DNA from 3 places in the Pseudoalteromonas sp. RB2-MNA-CIBAN-0110 genome. Region 1 is predicted to be linked to each of the others. Evidence: predicted binding sites of a transcription regulator. Region 1 holds the regulator's gene; each other region holds the start of a gene.

Region 1 (4,264 bases):
ATGATAGACAAAATCAATGCTGATAATATTCAGGTAGATATAAAGCTATTAACAATGCGTTCGGAGCAACCCGTTATCATCACTGGACCCAATTTAAAAATCACTGGTAAAGGCCTAGAAGCCGACTTAAAAACCGAAGTGATAAAACTAATTAACCATACGCGAACCATATATTATGACCAATAAAATATTAAAATCACTTATTATTCCTACACTTATACTAGCGTTTAATAGTAGTGCTGCAGAGCAAAACACGCAACCGACTGCAAATCAAATTTCAATAAGCGCCGATAAGCAAGAAGGTCAATTAAAAGCTAATGTCGGGATTTTTGAGAAAAACGTTGAAATTATTCACGGTAATCGCCGTATCACAGCCGACCGCTTAGAAGTACATAAACGCGATGAACTTGGTGATAATAAACAATTATTAATTGCTACAGGTAGCCCTGCGCACTTTGAAGAAAAGCAATCAGATGGCACGACTATGAGCGCCAGTGCTGACGAAGTACGTTATGATGTATCTAAGCGTTTTTTAACGCTTGTTGGTAATGCACAAGTATCGCAAGCGGGACAAAAAATAAATGCTAAAAGCATTACCTACGATATAGAGCAGCAGCTAATCAGTGCCGAAAAAGATGAAAACTCAACTGACCGCGTTCACACAATTTTAGTGCCAATCGAGACTAAAAAAAGTAAAAAAAGCGACAAAGGTCAACCATGAGCACATTAAAAGCAGAGCTATTAGCAAAGAGCTATAAAGGCCGTGAAGTTGTAAAAAACGTCGGCCTTGAAGTCAAAGCTGGCAGTATTGTTGGCTTACTTGGCCCTAACGGCGCAGGTAAAACCACCACGTTTTATATGATAGTAGGACTTGTACCTAGCGACAAAGGTAAAATATCGATAGACGATAACGATATTACTCTTTTACCTATGCATAGTCGTGCTAGATTAGGCATTGGCTACTTACCGCAAGAGTCTTCAATATTCAGAAAGCTGACTGTTTATCAAAACTTAATGGCCATTTTAGAAACGCGCAAAGAGTTAAATAAACAAGCTAGAGAAGACACTCTCGATAAATTATTAGATGAATTTAGCATACAACACATTCGTGATAGCCAAGGCATGGCATTGTCAGGTGGCGAACGTCGTCGTGTTGAAATAGCACGTGCGCTGGCAGCAGATCCTAAATTTATATTACTGGATGAACCATTTGCAGGTGTTGACCCGATTTCGGTGTTAGACATAAAGAAAATAATAGAACATCTTAAAAATCGTGGGATTGGTGTATTAATTACCGATCATAACGTAAGAGAAACCCTTGATGTTTGTGAAAAAGCCTACATTGTTTCTCATGGGGAGCTGATTGCATCAGGTACTCCAGAACACGTATTAAATGATAAAACAGTACGCGATGTTTACTTAGGCGAGCAATTTAGGCTGTAACATTTACGCCATGTCTTTAAGCATCTGCTAGTATTAATTATAACAACATAAAAGGATTGTTAGAGATACATGAGGCAATCACTACAGCTGCGCATGGGCCAGCAACTTACAATGACTCCACAGCTGCAACAAGCTATTCGTTTGTTGCAACTCAGTACATTGGATCTCCAGCAAGAAATACAAGAAGCTCTCGACAGCAACCCGCTATTAGAGGTTGAAGAAGCAGACTATTCAGAAGACGCTGCAGGTAAAAACGAGCAAAAAGCAGATACAGATGACATAACTGTTAGCGCATCTGCCGATGATGCTCCAAGCGAATACGAACAAGATAGTGGTGAAGCACTTGCAAAAGACACGCTAAGTGACGACATGGCTATGGATGTTAGTTGGGATGAGTACATGAGTGCCGCCCCAGCAGCATCATCGGGTCCGATGCCTGAAGACGAATCAATATACCAAGGCGCCTCTACTGAAACGCTCCATGAGTATTTAATGTGGCAGTTACAACTAACGCCATTTAGCCCTACAGACGAAGCTATTGCTATTGCTATTGTAGAAGCCGTCGATGATTCAGGTATTTTAACACTAAGCTGCGAAGAGATTTTAGAAAGCTTTAATCAAGAAAACGAAGATGATAACGAAGTCGAACTTGATGAAATTGAAGCTGTATTAAAACGCATCCAACTGTTTGATCCTGTTGGTATTGCTGCACGTAGTTTACAAGAGTGTTTGTGTATTCAGCTAAACCAGTTTGATAAAGAAACACCTTACATTAATGAAACAAAAATGATTTTAACCGAGCATATTGATTTATTAGCTGCTCGTGACTATCGTACATTAATGAAGAAAACTAAGCTCAAAGAAGAAGAGCTTAAAGAAGTAATGACATTAATACATACTCTTAGCCCTAAACCTGCAGATACTATTGTAAGAGAAGAATCTGAGTATGTTATTCCTGATGTGTCAGTTAAAAAAATCAAAGGCCGCTGGGTTGTTGAGTTAAACCCAGACAGCATGCCTAAAATTCGTGTTAATAGCCAATACGCGGCAATGTCTCGCACTGTAAAATCCAGTGGTGACAGCCAGTTTATTCGCTCGCATTTACAAGAAGCTAAATGGTTTATTAAAAGCTTAGAAAGTAGAAACGACACGCTATTAAAAGTAACAAATTGTATTGTTAAGCAACAACAAGGCTTTTTTGAACACGGTCCTGAAGCCATGAAACCAATGGTTTTAAATGATGTTGCTGAAATGGTAGAAATGCACGAATCAACAATTTCGCGCGTAACAACCCAAAAGTATATGCACACACCCCGTGGTATATTTGAGCTTAAATATTTTTTCTCAAGCCATGTAAGCACCGAAAACGGTGGTGAATGTTCATCTACAGCAATCCGTGCGCTTATCCGAAAATTAATCGCAGCAGAAAATTCAGCAAAACCATTGAGTGATAGCAAAATAGCGGATATATTGGCTGAGCAAGGAATTAAAGTAGCGAGACGTACAATCGCAAAATACCGCGAATCTCTGGCTATTCCACCGTCAAATCAACGTAAAAGTTTGATTTAAGACGCAAAAAAAGAGGGTAATGCTTATGCAACTAAACTTAACTGGTCGTCACGTAGAATTAACCGATTCACTAAGAGACTATATTAATACCAAATTTGCGAAGCTAGAAAGACACTCTGATCATATTAATAATGTTCATGTCATTCTCGATGTAGAAAAATTAAATCAAAAAGCAGAAGCCACCATACACGTAAGCGGTGCTGAGCTATTTGCCTCTACAGAACATCAAGATATGTATGCCGCCATTGACTCGTTGATCGACAAGCTCGATCGACAAGTAATTAAACACAAAGAGAAGCTTGCTCGACACTAATATGATGAAATTAAGCTCACTTATATGCCAGGACTGCAGCAAAGCTGCGGTCCTTTTTAATAGCAAAAAAAGAATTTTAGAGTTCATTAGCGAACTTGCTCACGACAAACTTCCGTATTTACCGCAACAAGATATTCTTAATGCTTTAATGAGCAGAGAGAAACTCGGTAGTACAGGTATAGGGCGTGGCATTGCCATTCCTCATGGAAGAATGAGCGGTGCAGAAGAGCCTTTGGCTTTAGTACTCGTTAGCGAAACTCCAATAAATTTTGATGCAATCGATAATCGCCCTGTTGATATTTTCGTCGCACTCATCGTACCAGATGGCGATAACCAGCAGCACTTAAAGACTCTAGCAACCATTGCTGATAAACTAAACAACAAAGATTTTTGTAAACAGTTACGCAGTGCAAAATCAGATACTGAGCTTTACCAAGTTATTGTCAATCAATCATAGTTTTATAAAGGGTGTTAAATGGAGTTAATTATCATAAGCGGCCGCTCTGGTTCTGGAAAGTCGGTTGCTTTACGCGTTGTAGAAGATTTAGGTTATTATTGCGTAGATAATATTCCAGTTAACTTGCTTCCTTCATTAGTTCGCAGTGTGTCTGATAGCTATGATAAAATTGCTGTTAGCATTGATGTGCGTAACATCCCTAAGCAACAAGATGAATTTAACGATATTCTTGAATACTTGCCTGGCTTTGCAAAACCTACTTTATTTTATTTAGATAGCGACGATCAAACATTGATCAAACGTTTTTCTGAAACTCGTAGATTACACCCACTATCAATTGACTCGTTGCCTCTTGATTTAGCCATCAAAAAAGAAAAAGAATTACTTGATGTATTAATCACCCGCGCCGACTTTATGATAGATACAACTGATTTAAGCGTTCATCAACTTGCTGAATCTATTCGTGAAAAGATTTTAGGTAA
Region 2 (4,264 bases), on a different contig from region 1:
TAAAAAGCCCCAATAGGGGCTTTTTTTGTATTCTAAAATCAGGTGCAGCTCATTGTCATTTACAAAACAGAGCATGAATAGCGTCCGATTTAACGCTGGAATTTAATAGTGCATTCGCACTCTTTCAAATTTAAGAAAGCTTAGCTTAATCTATGGATTAACTTTATTTAAATTATATTTATTATTAGAGGTAAATAAAGAATAATAAATTACACGATATTAAGTTCATGTAGCTTTAAATAATTTGAGTAGGTATTTTTTGGAAAGTTTGCAAAAGTGGTGGCCCCTCCCAGACTCGAACTGGGGACCTAACGATTATGAGTCGTGTGCTCTAACCAACTGAGCTAAGGGGCCAACTTTTATATAACTGCTAGGCAGTTAATTTTTGAAGCGTTCAGTCACAGAGCGACTAAAGCGGGTTGCAGTATAAAAACTTTTTAGGTGCTTGTCACTACCAAACACCTTTATTTTAACAATCAGTAAGCTAACTGCTTAAATAGTAATCTTTTAGGTGGGTATAAGCATAAAATACAAGATATTCCCGATGATATTCTCTGCATTAAATTATAAAAACCTTCCTCCCACATGTAGTCTTTTGTATTTAACGCTCTACTTTTTAAGTAAAGCTAACATATATGTGTAGGCATACAAGGCTGTAAAAAATATGCTTGGGGCCACTGTAAGTGCCAAATTAGGTGTCTGATTAATTACATTCACCATAATCACTAAGCTCGATTGAACAGTAATCGGAATAATAGGCGCAAAAAGTACACCTGCTATTTTTTTGTTACCTAAATACGAGGCGCTAGAGTTAATTGCATTATTGAAGCTTTGTCGTATTGCTACGTTTTGTGGTGTTTTAGAATGAAACATACAAATAATTGGAGTTACAAACGCAAGCGTTACATAACTAAACTTATACTTGTTGACGACCTTTTCTAAAATAAAAGTAAAAAACAGCGTTACAAATCCACTATACAAACCTTGTACTAATGCAGCTTGAAGCGTGACCGATTTAGCAATATCTGCCGAACTGTTTGCCCAGTAGGCCCAGCTAAAATAGAAAACGAATGACACAACGCCTGACAGTATAAGTCGAATATTCAATTAGCTACCTCAATATGCGTAAAAGCTTGGTTTAATGATAACACTAGAAGTGATGGTAATATTGTCACTAAATAATAGAGTAATTAATCGCGTATTGTAGATATATAAACAAACTAATGTTAAAGATTTCCTAACTAGCATCAATACAGAATCAGAACACTGCAGTTAGTTAGAAAGTTTAATTGAAGTAAACAATGGTTTGGCTGAGGGTATTTTGGGAGTGAGTTACAAGAAATAAATCACTTAGTTTGAGTAAATTAAAAATTAGATTTTGATAAAAAATATTTACTTTAAAAGCTAATATTGTGAGCCGAACAGTACTGGGGCACTTGTATCATTAGCCCTCAGTAGTCGGCTTACACAATATATAATCTGTCATTATTTTTTCGCAATAATGTAGATTGCATGTATTAACCCTGGGAAATAACCTAGCAGTGTTAATAAAATATTTAACCAAAAATGCATACCTAAGCCAACTTGCAAAAACACACCTAATGGCGGTAATAAAACCGAAAGTATTATACGAATAATATCCATGACTAAACTCCATTTAAATTAAGCATTAAAAAGACGTAAAGCCCAGTGTTAGTGGGCCTTAACCATACTGTATTATTCAGCAACAATAGCTAGTTTATCAACTACGTCACGAACATCTTCAGCATTTTTAGCAATTTTAACTGCTAGTTGTTTTTCAGCTTCAGACTCTACTGAACCGTTCAGAGTTACAATACCATTGTCGGTATCAACATCAATGTCTGTACCACCAACTTCTGAGTCAAACAGGAAGCGAGTTGTGATTACAGTGGTGATTTTAGCGTCCGTTAGGTCGTTATCATCATCGTCCATCATGTCATTGCTTTTATCTTTGGTATCCATGCTTTTAACAACAGTAAGGCTGTTATCAACATCAGATACACCATCTAAGCTAAGTACAAGTTCTTCTGCTAGCTCTTTATCAAGCTCGCTATTAACTTTACCTGTAAGTACTACTTTGCCATTTTTTACATCAGTGTTAATGTCAAAGTTGTTTAGATTAGTGTTCATAAGTAGAACTGTTTCTGCCTTACCGTCAATCCAAGCATCTTTACTTTCGTTTTCCCAGCTGTTTGCTTGGGCACCCATAGCCGTAGTACCAAGAACTAGAGCTGCGATAATAGACTTGTTAAATGTTTTCATAATCTTTCTCCTTTTGATTAAAGACACTTTAACTAATGCGAGCTTTGGGCCAACTTTATTTATACTTAAATTTCAACAGGTTGAGTTAATTTTTGAGTGAGTCATTATCTATAGTTGTGTAACTATTTACAGGCTACTCGGTAAAACTTTCTCAAATAGTGAAAATAGCTAGATAATTGCATTTTTGGTTAATCTATCGTTAATATAACAAAATAAAAAACATCATTATAAATTAACCTACTGATAATTAAGGTGATTATATTTGGTGCGTGCTTTGCATATAAACATCAAGAGCAATATCAATAGTAAATATAATAAGGAATGCCCCATGTCTGTAAAAGTTGAAGACCGCCCGATAGAGCAAGTACGCGAACAAGTAATTGATCAATTAATTTATAATTACAGTCATGGGGTTATTTCTGTTGATGCATTTGAGAGACGACTCGATAGCGCGATGGATGCACCTAATAACGAAGCACTGCTAGCCTTAGTAGAAGACTTAACACTTAATACCGATCAGCAATATAAAGCAGAAAAACAATCGCAATTTAAACCACATTATAGCGCACAGCAGAACAGTGATGATGACTTTACATTACGCAGTATTTTAGGCTCTAACGAACGAAGCGGTCAGTGGGTTGTCCCAAAAAATATATATTTAAGTAACTTTATGGGATCGGTGGTACTTGATTTTACTGATGCCATTTTTGCGCATCAAAATGTAACTATTCACGTTAACTGTATTTTTGGTAGCGATGAGATTTACGTACCAGAGCATGTAAATGTAGTGTCTAAAATGTTTTGTATTTTAAGTAGTCTTGAAAATAAATCTGTGTCGCTTAACAAACGCCAAGGTCCTACTATTCATATTGAAGGAAAGGCAGTTATGGGATCGGTTGAAGTAAAAATAAAGCGCACAATTAAAGAAAAATTTATGAGCTTTGCAAATGAGCTAAAAACCCAGTTTGGCACGGGTAGTAATAGCCGCTAACTATAATTGAGTAGCAGCACTTTAGCGTGCTGCTTAGTATTTTATTATAAATCGTTATTTCGCTCGCTTGGTATATCACTTAAATACTCTACAAACTCAACTTCAAACCCTGCAGGATCAATAAAGTAGACATTCTTTCTGAAAGGATTCTCGCTACCTTGCTTGCTTACTGTAAAACCCACTTTATTTAAGCGCATTACTACTGCGCTTAAATTATTAGTTACATAAGCAAAGTGTGCAAAACCAATTTGATGGCCCGATAAGTTTCTGTTTTCACCCTCACCATGGCTGCTTATCGCAATGTAATGCGTGTCATCTCCAAAGTGTACCCAGCGTCTTGGTTTTCCATGCCAATCGCCTCTGCCCTCACTTCTAATCGACCAATGTGGAAATACAGCGCGATAAAATTTAAGCATACTATCTATATCACTCGCGACTAAGTTTACGTGCTCTAAATACATAATGTTGTCCTATCAATTAAGTTAGGGGCACGATAAAACCTCAAGCTAACTTTAGGTAAAGCGTTATTTAAAATTAATTCAATTTAATTAACACACAAAGGAACATAGTGACTTATTAATTGCTCATTATTATTTTTTAAAAATATAGACACTTTTCAATCTTGTATAAAAAACAAACATAAGTATTTGGGGTTTATTGTTTACTTTATGTCAAAAGTCGCTAAAATACGCCGGCTGAAATATATAAACGTTCTTTTACAACCCAAAGGTAATACCATGCATCCAATGTTAAACATTGCGGTTCGCGCTGCGCGCAACGCAGGCAAAATTTTACTTCGCGCAAGTGAAGATTTATCAAAAGTTGAAGTGCAACAAAAAGGCGCTAACGACTTAGTAACTAACATTGATAAAGAAGCCGAAGCCGTAATTCGTGACACTATTTTACAGTCTTACCCTACTCACTCTATTGTTGGTGAAGAATTAGGTGAGCATAAAGGCAAGGATGATGATTACCAATGGATTGTAGATC
Region 3 (4,264 bases), on a different contig from region 1:
TTTTTTAATAAAGTCTTCTGACTGAAAACCAATGGTACTAAAGCTTTGAATTTGTTCTATAAACAAGTTGTGTACAGCGCTAATCTTAGCTTGTGATAAGTCCTGTAACCCAGCCATCGCCATACCCACTTTTTGCACCTGTTTAGGTTCTAAGTGTTTAAGGATTTGCGCGGCATCTTCTTCTGATAAACTCAAAAGTAATATAGCGGCTTTATCTACCCCATCTAGCTTATCAACATCAAAGGCTGGCGGGAGTTGTTTTTGTTCTTGATCAGTCATCTTCTGTTAACCACGCTTTGACTACTTGTGATGATAGTTCTGGTTCGTTAGCTACAAGGGCACGAATTGCTTTAAGTAAATCTTCGTCGCCATGTAAATCCGGTAACTGCAGTGTACCATCACTTGAGAAACCAACCGAAGCAGAATCAAAGTCTTTATTTAGCATATCAAGCGTGTTGTCGCCAATATCTACGCCTGAACTTAATGCATCTTCGTCGTATTCTTCTAGTGTATCGTCTGGGTAAATTAAGCGCTTAAGCATTGGTTTTACTACTGCCATTATCAATACAATGATAACTAAGGCGCCTAATACAAGGCGGGCTATTTTCATAAACCAGTCTTGTTCCCACAGTGGCACTTCTATTGCTAAATTTGTTTCTTCACGTACAAACGGCACTGTCACTACTTCAAGTGCATCACCACGTTGCATATCAAAACCTACACCACCTTGTAGTAAGCGACGAATATTTGACAATGCCTCTACCGAACGTGGAGTCATGGTTGTTTCGCCGTTTTCTCCCACTTTAGCAATGTAGTCAACAGCAACTGATACGCTTATTCTACGTATTACACCACTTTGCTGGCGCTTATGAGAAATTGTAGTGTCGAGTTCATAATTACGCGTGGCTTCTTTGTGGCTGCGTGTTGGTGATGTAGCTGTGCCTGCACCACCTTGCCCCGCAACCTCAGGAATGTTCGAGTTTAACGGTGGCTGATTTGTAAGTGCACCTGGAATACCAACAGCTAGGCCGCCAATGTTATTTTCTTCAAATGTGGTTTCGCTTCTAACCGCTGGTAGGTCTGGGTTATAACGCTTTTGAGTTTCCTCAATCGAGCTAAAGTCCATACTCAAATCAACTTGAGCTGTATAGTTTGCAAGCCCAACAACCGGTATTAAAATACTGTCTATTTTTTCAAGGTACTCTTGTTCGCGCTTACGTTCTAAATCGTATTCTTTACGAGAGCGTGCTGCTAATGAGCTTTGCGAACCTGAATTTAGTAATCGACCATTTTGATCGGTAACAGTAACTCGCATAGGCTCTAAACCCTGTACTGCTGAAGCAATCATATCAACAACAGAGTCTACTTCTTCACGGTCGAGTGAGCGACCACGCTTAAGCGTTAATACAACAGTTGCTGATGGTTTTTTCTCTCTACGCGCAAATACGTTTTCTTTAGGAATAGCTAACAATACTTTGGCGCGAGTAATGTTGTTAAGTTCTTCAATGGTGCGTGCTAACTGCTGTTCTCGACCATGTTTTAGGCGTTCGCGCTCTAAGCGTTGGCTTACACCAAAGCCCATATCTTGCATAATTATATCAGAGCCAGATGCAGGGCCTTGATCTAACCCTTCGCGGGTCATTAACAATTTAATGTTTTGGTATTCGCTTTCATCAACCGATACAACGTTGCCATCTAGTTGATATTCAATTTGTTGCGCATCTAAAAAGTCGAGCGTTTGAATCAGCTCTTCAGTTTGCATTTTGCCTAACGGGCGCATATCTGGCTGACGAGCCCAAATAATAATAAAAATCGCGATAGCTAAACAAATAGCCAATGCTATAACCAATGTTACTTGGCGCAATACATCAACACCATTTAAAGCACTTAAGTAGCCTGACTTTTGTTCTTGTTGATCATCACCACCACTTTGGTCAATACCGCCACCAGCAAGTGCTAGGTCTGTAGATTGGTTAGATTGCGCCACAATAATTCTCCACTACCTAATTAAACAGGCATGTTCATGATTTCTTTATAAGCTTCAACAAGTTTATTACGAACCTGTACTGTAGCCTCAAAAGCAACTGACGATTTTTGAGAAGCAATCATCGCTTCAGCAAGCGATACACTTCGATCACCCATCTCAACTGCTGTTACTTTTTGCGCGGCATCTTGTTGTAATCCATGCACTGAATTTAGTGCATCACTTAGCATGTCGCCAAACTGGGAAGTAGAAGTAGGTTGAACTTGAGTCGGCAATTTATTTATTTGATTATTACGGCCGGCTTCTAAAGCCATTGATTGCATTTCTTGAAATACAGCACTGTTTTGAATTTTCATAATTTATCTCTGACACGCAGTGAACTCTTACAAGTAATAAAGCACAAAGCATGCCAAATAATTAATCATTAAAATACAATAGGTTAACTTTGATTTGTGTTAGTCAGAGTTTTGACAACCCTAAGTTCGCAGCGCAAACTTAGGGTTTATAGGAGGTTATGCAGGAAGTGAAATACCTAAATCGCGCATTTGTGCTAGTTTATAACGTAAAGTTCGTGGGCTTATGCCTAACGTTTCGGCAACGTCTTTACGCTTGCCTTGGCAACGTGCAAGGGTTTCTAAAATAATGCGATGCTCTTTGTCTTTAAGCTCATCTTTATAGCTACCGGTATCTGCCGCTAGTAAACCTTGCTTAGGCTCATCCTCGGCATGCGATTTTTCATCATAATATGCAGAGCTTAGCGTGCTTTTATCAACGCCTTTATCTGCGTGAGCTAATTCTGTTGGCGATACTGTTTGCGCTGGTGCCAATGATGGCTCCATAACAAAGTTATTAGATACTAAGTTTTCGATAAAAATAGCATGCTCGTTTATTGTGTTACCCGTGCGCAGTATAAGCGCACGTTGTATAACGTTATCAAGCTCGCGCACATTACCAGGCCATGCATGAGCCAGTAACTTTTGCTCGGCAGCTTTATCTAAATACGCCATAGGCTCTTTGCTTTTACTTATATGGCGCTCAATTAAATGCTTAGCCAATACAATAATATCGCCTGGGCGTTGGCACAATGGTCGCCACATTAGTGGAAAAACATTAAGCCTGTAATATAAATCTTCTCTAAACTGATTTTCAGACACGGCTTCTTTTAAATCACGATTACTGGTTGCCAAAATACGTACATCGAGCTGGATTGTTTTACGACCCCCTAAACGCTCTACTTCACGCTCTTGCAGCACGCGTAAAAGTTTAGCTTGTAGCCCTAAGTCCATCTCAGTAATTTCATCAAGTAAAATAGTACCGCCTTGTGCTTGCTCAAACTTACCCGGACATGCTTGAATCGCGCCCGTAAAAGCTCCTTTTTCGTAACCAAATAACGTGGCTTCGAGCATATTTTCAGGAATTGCCGCGCAGTTAATCGCCACAAATGGCTCATTACATCGGCTCGACTTATCATGAATATAACGAGCAAGTACTTCCTTACCTGAACCACTTGGGCCAAGTACCATCACACTTGCATCAGAGCGTGCTACTTTACTCGCAAGCTCCAATAATTGAATACTAGTTGGGTCAGCAACAATAGGTCCGTCGGTTTCTTTTGCTTTTTCAGGCAAATAACGACTCACCATATTTAACAGCACTTCAGGTGCAAATGGTTTAGCCATGTAGTCAATTGCACCTAGGCGCATGGCTTCTACCGCATCGTCAATTGTGGCGTACGCCGTCATCATCAATACAGGTAAATCAGGGTGGTTTAATTTAATACTGCGTAGTAAATCCAGTCCACTCATTGCGCCCATTTGCACGTCGCTTACAACAAGCGAAAATTGATCTTTTTTAAGCAGTAACATTGCTTGCTCAGCACTGTTGGCTGCAACACATTCAATACCCGAAATTTCAAGGGTATCTATTAAGGCTTCACGAAGCCCTGCGTCATCTTCGACAACTAAAATAGTGTTACTCATAATGACCCCTCTAGTTTAGATGTTGCTTTAATAGGCAGTAACAAACTAAAGCAGGCACCACCCTGCGTATTATTGGTCACATCAACACGACCTTGGTGCGCACTAGCAACCGAACTCACTACAGCAAGCCCTAAACCTGTGCCCTGACTTTTTGTAGTAAAAAATGGTTCAAAAATTTTATCGCTTTGGCTTAAATCAACACCTGGGCCATTGTCGCTCACACTAATACGAACCATATCTAAATCTTTTAAATCTCTTTGTGCGCTAATTTTTACTTTTGCACCGCCGCCAATAACTTGAA

The links. Region 1 encodes sigma-54, which starts transcription at its own class of promoters, with help from an activator protein. Its sites were predicted from a motif close to GTTGGCACGNNNNTNGNNT; they were not measured.
Region 2: the regulator sigma-54 is predicted to act here: its motif matches at 2,319-2,337, upstream of AAEY68_RS02235 (BON domain-containing protein).
Region 3: the regulator sigma-54 is predicted to act here: its motif matches at 2,380-2,398, upstream of fliE (flagellar hook-basal body complex protein FliE).

What each region holds. Positions count from the first base shown of each region.
Region 1 is NZ_JBEOOQ010000014.1:70,498-74,761, forward strand. It holds gene lptC (LPS export ABC transporter periplasmic protein LptC) at 1-186, shown strand, start outside; gene lptA (lipopolysaccharide transport periplasmic protein LptA) at 176-721, shown strand; gene lptB (LPS export ABC transporter ATP-binding protein) at 718-1,443, shown strand; gene AAEY68_RS09155 (RNA polymerase factor sigma-54) at 1,513-3,012, shown strand; gene hpf (ribosome hibernation promoting factor) at 3,038-3,325, shown strand; gene ptsN (PTS IIA-like nitrogen regulatory protein PtsN) at 3,330-3,782, shown strand; gene rapZ (RNase adapter RapZ) at 3,801-4,264, shown strand, end outside.
Region 2 is NZ_JBEOOQ010000002.1:199,101-203,364, forward strand. It holds tRNA gene AAEY68_RS02220 (tRNA-Ile) at 278-354, opposite strand; gene AAEY68_RS02225 (hypothetical protein) at 610-1,107, opposite strand; gene AAEY68_RS02230 (YqaE/Pmp3 family membrane protein) at 1,486-1,644, opposite strand; gene AAEY68_RS02235 (BON domain-containing protein) at 1,717-2,283, opposite strand; gene AAEY68_RS02240 (LiaF domain-containing protein) at 2,612-3,274, shown strand; gene AAEY68_RS02245 (VOC family protein) at 3,319-3,735, opposite strand; gene suhB (inositol-1-monophosphatase) at 4,012-4,264, shown strand, end outside.
Region 3 is NZ_JBEOOQ010000010.1:53,347-57,610, reverse strand. It holds gene fliG (flagellar motor switch protein FliG) at 1-279, opposite strand, end outside; gene fliF (flagellar basal-body MS-ring/collar protein FliF) at 272-1,987, opposite strand; gene fliE (flagellar hook-basal body complex protein FliE) at 2,008-2,340, opposite strand; gene AAEY68_RS07325 (sigma-54-dependent transcriptional regulator) at 2,497-3,963, opposite strand; gene AAEY68_RS07320 (sensor histidine kinase) at 3,960-4,264, opposite strand, start outside.